DNA from 2 places in the Labrenzia sp. PHM005 genome. Region 1 is predicted to be linked to the other one. Evidence: riboswitches for the same ligand, from Rfam matches in the RefSeq annotation. Region 1 holds a riboswitch; the other holds the start of a gene.

Evidence for each region. Region 1 has a riboswitch for cobalamin ahead of FJ695_RS12875 (DUF1636 domain-containing protein). Riboswitches for the same ligand answer to the same signal wherever they lie in the genome.
Region 2: linked by a shared signal. The riboswitch ahead of cobU (bifunctional adenosylcobinamide kinase/adenosylcobinamide-phosphate guanylyltransferase) and the one ahead of FJ695_RS12875 (DUF1636 domain-containing protein) in region 1 are both predicted to bind cobalamin.

Annotation. Positions count from the first base shown of each region.
Region 1 is NZ_CP041191.1:2,866,709-2,870,113, forward strand. It holds gene FJ695_RS12865 (ABC transporter substrate-binding protein) at 1-300, opposite strand, end outside; gene FJ695_RS12870 (ABC transporter ATP-binding protein) at 297-1,091, opposite strand; gene FJ695_RS12875 (DUF1636 domain-containing protein) at 1,088-1,501, opposite strand; cobalamin riboswitch at 1,605-1,822, opposite strand; gene FJ695_RS12880 (EAL domain-containing protein) at 2,191-3,405, shown strand, end outside.
Region 2 is NZ_CP041191.1:3,868,196-3,871,600, reverse strand. It holds gene cobW (cobalamin biosynthesis protein CobW) at 1-677, opposite strand, end outside; gene cobU (bifunctional adenosylcobinamide kinase/adenosylcobinamide-phosphate guanylyltransferase) at 674-1,225, opposite strand; cobalamin riboswitch at 1,258-1,490, opposite strand; tRNA gene FJ695_RS17525 (tRNA-Asn) at 1,799-1,874, shown strand; gene FJ695_RS17520 (serine hydrolase) at 2,088-3,176, opposite strand.

The sequences.
Region 1 (3,405 bases):
ATCAGCGCCGATGAGGACTTCCTTGGTCGGGTATTTGGCAGAGAGTTCCGGCAGTTCGGCGACACCCTCGCGCATTTCCTCGTCCAGAGTTTTCCAGCCCGAGATACCGGTGTAGCCAACCATGCGATCGCGCAGGCCAAGCACCAGCATCATCTCGGTCAGGTTGACGTCGTTGGAGATGGCGCGCTTGGGCGGTTCTGAGAACGTGACTGTGCGATCGCAGCTTTGTACGGTCGTGTCTGCAAATGCTCCAGTTGTCATGAGAGTGAGTGCGCCAAGGGCGTGAAAGATTGGTTTCATGTCAGTTCCTTATCGGAAAGCGTATAGGTGAAGTGGGATGTATTTGACGGTGTCAGCTTTTGGCGTTGCGCCTGAACGCGGAATGCAGCTGATACGGCCCTGTCGCTCAAGACCGTGTGTGGTGGACCAAAGGCTTTGGCCACACCCTGATCAAGCAGCAGAATATCGTCGCAAACCGCGCTGGCCATGTTGAGATCGTGCAGACTGGTGACGATGGTCATGTCGAGGTGGCGGATCAGCTTCAGAACTTCCAGCTGATGGCGGATGTCGAGGTGGTTGGTCGGTTCGTCGAGAATGAGCAGGCCTGGCTGCTGTGCCAGAGCGCGGGCGACCATAACTCTCTGACGTTCACCGCCCGACAAGGTGCCAAACCTCCGGTTTTGCAGACCGGATAAGTCGAGCCGGTCCAAAGCTTCTTGAATGATCGCACGGTCGTCGGCACTGCGCCCGGCAAGAGGTGCGTGGAAGGGTGTGCGGCCGAGTTCCACGATTTCCAAGACGGTGAGGGCGAAGTCCGTCGGCTGTTCCTGCAGCACCGCTGCCACGCGCTGGGCAGCCGCCCTTGCGGACAGGGACCAAATGTCCTGACCATCGATCTCGATCCGCCCAGTGTCCGGCCGGTGAAAGCGGTACAGCAGCCTGAGGAAGGTGGACTTTCCAGCGCCATTTGGGCCGAGCACGCCCAGAACACGCCCTGCCTCAAGGTGCAGGGAGACCGGTTTTAGGATCGGGGCTGTGCCGCGCGGGGCCCAGCTGGCCTCCGTGACGGTCAGCGATGCGGCCGACGTCATTGAACGGCCATCTCTGTTTCTTCTGAGACGATGATCGCAGCCGGCACGCGCGCGAGCGCCGTTCGGCGCAGTTTTCCGGGTCGCTCACCGGAGGAGCACCAGCCATCGGGCAACTCCGCATACTGCCGGGCAAACGTGATCAGATCCGTAACGTCTTCCTCCGGATCGATGTCACCAAACAGATACGTCGCCTTTTGGCTGCCGTGAAAAGCTACCGTGCAAGGACGGCTGCACCCGGCCATGCACGCAACACCGGAAATCTCAAAGTCGTCTGAGACGAATTTGCCGGCCGTTTGAAGTGCGGCCTGCAGCTTTTCAATCAGGTCATAACCAGGCTTACAGTTGCTGCCCTTGTGTCTGCAGGACGTGCACACCGTGATGCGGTGTGAGGTGTGTCTTGATGTCTCCATAGTGCCCTCCGCACATTGGCGGGGCAGTGGAAACATGGGCAGAGTTTGATCCTGATAAGCGGATACATAAGGTCCTGCTCCTGTCCGGGGCACCCCGCCCGGGTTGAAGTTGATGGTGTGCGGCAGGTCTCCTGACTTGCGGGTCTCTGCAAACCTTGAACCTTCCCAGAGCTGGCGCTCCAGTGGTCACTTCAAGGTTGCTCTCCGCTCACAGTTGCGGGGGCAGTTACGGATTTGGCGCCTGATGGCTACACCGCACCGTATTCCCTTTTAATCCACCATCCATGACCGTCCGGCGGAACCACGGGCGGAGGTAAACACGCTTGTCCGGGGAAGGCAAGATAGCTTTCAGCGCGAACACGCGTTTGTCCAATCATATTCAGGGGTCGTATTGGCCGGCGGAGTTTTCAGCCTGGCCAGATTTATGGTTGAGCAAGGAATGTTTGACGAACACCTCCGAGTAAAGGCATCGATGAACAAACGCACCGGTTGCGGGTCCTGTTGGAGTGGCGGCCAAGAGTTTGTTTATTGGCTGGGTAGGCTAAAATATTTCCATTATGATTGTAATAATTACCGATAGATGTTGATTGTTTTTACTTGAAGGTCTGGATCTTTGTTTGCTTCACTTTAAACCTTGTCTGAGGGATGTCGGCAAATGAGACAGATGGGCCGAAAAAGCGAGCACCGGATTGGACGCACTCAAAAACTCCTTTCTTGATCTGACCTGTGACGCCGTCGCGGTTTGTTGTTGGGACGACGGTTCTGCGGACATTCACCTTGTCTATATCAACGACGCTTTCGCTGACCTGTTTGGGCCTTTTGAAGAATTGGTCGTCGACAACTCTATTCCGTGTGCCTCAATGCACCGTGGTCTTCTTCAAGATCCATCCGGAAAGTTGCAGGAAGCGGCCGAATTGAAACATACCGACGGGACGATGTTTCAGGCCAGCGCCGCAGGCTTCGCCTTTAGGGATGATGAAACCGACAAACTCTACAGCTGTGTGACCTACCGCGACGTTTCCGAGAACCTGTCGATACGGGCAGAGTCGCGGCATAAAGGTGCGGACGAAGAGCTTGGCGCCAAACAAGAGGATCCCGTAGCGCTCAAGGCGGCGTATGAGCGTATCCTTGGGGCGTTAAATGCTCACCCTGATCCGATCGTCATTTATGATGCCGACTTGCGGCTTGTCTACCGCAACGATGGGTATGCTGCCTCGGTCACCGATAATCCGAGCGAGTTGGTCGAGGGAATGCGCCTGAGGGACGTGCTTCTGCTGGCAATCGAGCACGGCAGATATCCGGCGGCTGTTGGGCGGGAAGAGGCCTGGATAGAAGAAATCCTGTCGCCGAACTCATTGAGCCAAGTGGCGGAGAATGTTGAACTGGCTGGTGATGTGCACCACAAGCTCATTCGTTCGCGCGCTGCAAATGGTGATTACGTCGTGATCCGGCTAAATTCAACAGAACTTGTGCGCGAAAAACGGGCTGCTGAAGCCGTACAGGCAAGGCTGATCGCAGCGCTCAATGCCTATCCTGCTCCCTTTGTTATTTATGATTCCGATGACTGCCTTGTGGTGTGCAATGACGCCTACCGCGTCTCCATGTCCAACAATCCGGATGACCTAAAAGTCGGAATGCACCGGACGGAAGTCGCTCGCATCGCCGTTCGCGCCGGAAAGATCGCCAATGCGGTCGGACGAGAAGAAGAGTGGATGTCCGACGCGCATCAAAGCATGGACGTTAGTAAACCGGTGCAGGACCTGGAGTTGCCCGGTGACATTCATCACCGGTTGTTGCGGTCCCGGGTCGAGAATGGCGACCTGGTCATTCTGCGGATCGATACGACCGAACTTGTGCGCCAGAGCCGGGCGCTGGAGAAAGCGAATGCTGAAATCACCCATATG
Region 2 (3,405 bases), 1.0 Mb from region 1:
ATGGGTAAAGTTCCCTTTTCCGAAGAGACGATGTGAACCGCCTGGCGGACGTCTTTGGAAATTCTTTCCTGGACACCTTTAAGCGCGTCGTCCGCGACAAGGTCGGCCTTATTCAGGACAACAAGATCGGCACAACGCAGCTGATCATGAAAGAGCTCTTCAACCGGGCTTTCATGATCCAGCGCTTCATCGGCCGCGCGCTGGGCTTCCAAAGCCGCTTCATCGAGCGCTATCCGGCCTTCCGCCAGGGCTGCCGCATCCAGCACCGTCACGACACCATCCACCGTCACTTTCGGCTTGACGGACGGCCAAGAGAAGGCCCGCACCAACGGCTGCGGCAGAGCCAGGCCAGATGTCTCAATAACGATATGCTCCGGCGGATTTTCCCGCGCCAAAAGCATCTCCATGGTCGGCAGGAAATCGTCCGCCACCGTGCAGCAAATACAGCCGTTGGTCAGCTCAACAACTTCTTCAGCCGAACACTCCGGATCGGCACAGCCGTTTACCAAGGAGCCGTCAAAGCCCATATCACCGAACTCATTGACAATCAGAGCGATCCGCTTGCCATCCGCATTTTGCAGGAGATTGCGGATCAGTGTCGTTTTGCCCGCCCCCAGAAATCCGGTCACGATGGTCGCCGGGATCTTTTGGCCCGGCTGGAGTTTAGAAGAAGTCATAGTACGATGTCCGGCTGAGAGTTGGGTTTAAGAAGCAGCGGCTGTCCGGCAGCGACGAAAACAACCTGATCGCAGACCGTTGCCATATCCTGATTGAGACGCCCCTGCGCATCGCGGAACGACCTCGACAGTTTGTTTTCCGGCACAATGCCCATGCCCACTTCGTTGGAAACGAAGATGCACGGACCGGCTGGTGCGCTCAAAACGGACAGGAGCCGTTTGATTTCTGCTTCGGTTCTTTTCTCGGTGTAGGTCAGATTGGAGAGCCACAAAGTCAGGCAATCAACCAAGACGACCCGGTCAGGGGCGAGCGTTTTTTCCAAAACACCCGCAAGATCGATCTGCTCTTCGATCGTGGTCCAAGAGGCTCCGCGGCGGTGCCTGTGTTGACCAATCCTTTCACTCATCTCCGGATCGAAGACGGCGCTTGTGGCAATATAGAATTTCTGAAGTCCGGACGTGTTGGCAAGCTGTTCGGCAAACTCGCTTTTGCCCGAGCGTGCGCCGCCAAATACAAATGTGGCCCGGTGGCCGGTCGTGTTTGTCACCAAATTCTCCCCGCCGTCCGCCCGACAGCGTTTTGAGTTGCAAAAAAGACGGCCGGTCTCCTGGCTCGCAGTTCCAAGTTTCCAGCGCCCCTTCCCGGCTGCATACAGAAAGTCCTGTAAGAAACACCAGTGGGTTTTGCGCCAGCACTCACCGCTCACAGTTGCGGGGGCAGCTCCGGATTGGCCGTTGACTAACGACCTCCCAGATTCCCGTTTCATCCGGACCAAAACACTTGGTACCGGAACCGTCATTTCCCTTCGTAGCCGGAAGTTTCCGGCAGCACAAGCGCGGACTGCCTACCGAGAATAGTGGTTGAGAGGCTGATGGTTTCAAATTCCAGGTGACCTGTCAGGATTTACATTCCCGATCTGGAGCGCGTTTGAAATCACGCAACTTTCAACAAGAGAAAGAAACCGCTAGCCACCTGAATAAATTGCAGTTTTCCACATACCTGACAAAAAAATATCGCGAAGAAGAAAAAAACGCATTTCAGGGCTTGGCAAACGGATAAAGCCTGCGTTATACGCATCTCCATCGACGGGGGCGGTGACGCACTGACCGCCGCACGGTGATCCCTGATAGCTCAGTTGGTAGAGCAAGCGACTGTTAATCGCTGGGTCGTAGGTTCGAGTCCTACTCAGGGAGCCACTCTTTTCCTTTACTTTGTTAGACGTAGCACTAAGCACGCACCATTGTTGTGAGCTTCGAATAACGCTCTCTGCTTTTGTCAAAACGCGCCTCTTAACGCCGGCAGAGCGTTGAAAAATCCGCAAACCATAGTGGGGCACGCCAACCCCAAGATCCCAAAGCTAGATGATCGCCACCGTTAGGACGGTGCGTTCGATGAAGCCGGACGCCTCCTTATCTGTATCTGTTATCTGCAGAGGCGCTTTGCCACCTCAGAAAGAGGTTTGCAAGGCCATTATCCGCGAGCGTGTGACCACTGAAATCGCCTGTAACTGGTTGGAGATCGGTGTTGGACAAGAACACCATCCCAGTCTGGCTGTCGACATCATGAATCCAGAGGGACGTATAGTTGCCGGGTTGCCAGCCCCGATGCCAAACCAGCGTCCGCCCCCTCAGATCTTCGACAAACACCCCGTACCGATAGGGGGACAGTGCGCCATTTTTCAAAACGACCTTTTTCATAAGGTCGTTGGCGAGACCCTCATAAAGAAATTCTCCGTTCATCATCGTAATATAAACGCGCGCTGCATCGGGCGCAGAGGCAATAAATCCTGCACCGGTATTGATGGGGTGTTCCAACAAACGCTGCGGCACAGGCTGGTTTTCCTGATCCAGCCTATGTGGAGGTGCCAGCGCTTCGATGACATCCGCACCACCGGGGTCGCTGACGCCCGCGGCTGACCGGTCCAGTCCAATCGCGACGATAATTTGATGCCGAAATATCTCCTCGGCTGATTTTCCATCGTTCACCGCATTAAGGACTTCAACTAATTTGCCGAACAGAAATCCGTTATACGCAAAACGCGTATTTATCGGAGCAGAGGCCGTATGGGTTAAAACCGACCTGATCGTGATCTTGGGATCCCCGCACGTCACGCCATTCAGATAGCGCAGCTTTTTTTGTTTGAAGAACTCTTTGTATCTGGCGCAGTCCCTTGTGAATTGCGGGGCATGCTCCCAAAAGGAGCTGCCCAAATCGATTGATCCAGCCTGGGCAGCTTCCAGGATCAATGACGCCGCGACTGGCTTGGTCAAGGATGCGATGCGCAAAGGCGTACCGGCTGTCATTTTCCGCCAGGTTTTCAGATCTGCTACGCCAAAAGCTCCTGCCTCAATGATCTCCCCCCGCCGGTAAACGGCATAACTCGCGCCAGCGCTGAAGAAAACATGTTCGCTCTTTGAAAGCAGCGCGCCAAAGCTGCCGTTTTCTGAAGGATCTGCTTGGGTCCCGTTGACACAGCCTACGAGCAGCAAGAACGTCAAAACCAAAGACCTTTTGGACAGAAAAGTCATAAACCCAACGAAATCGGCCGCCCCGGAGGCGCGCCCTCTCGTAACACTTTCCCTCCCCCCAGCATCCATCTCATCGGCTCCATTTTGACCATTTGCTGATTTAGCAAAATCTCGCCCCAGCCCTCTCACTGCAATTACCGAATGTATACTTTTAGTTGCATCTCTGATCACATCACTTTAGCACTGCAACCTGAATCAC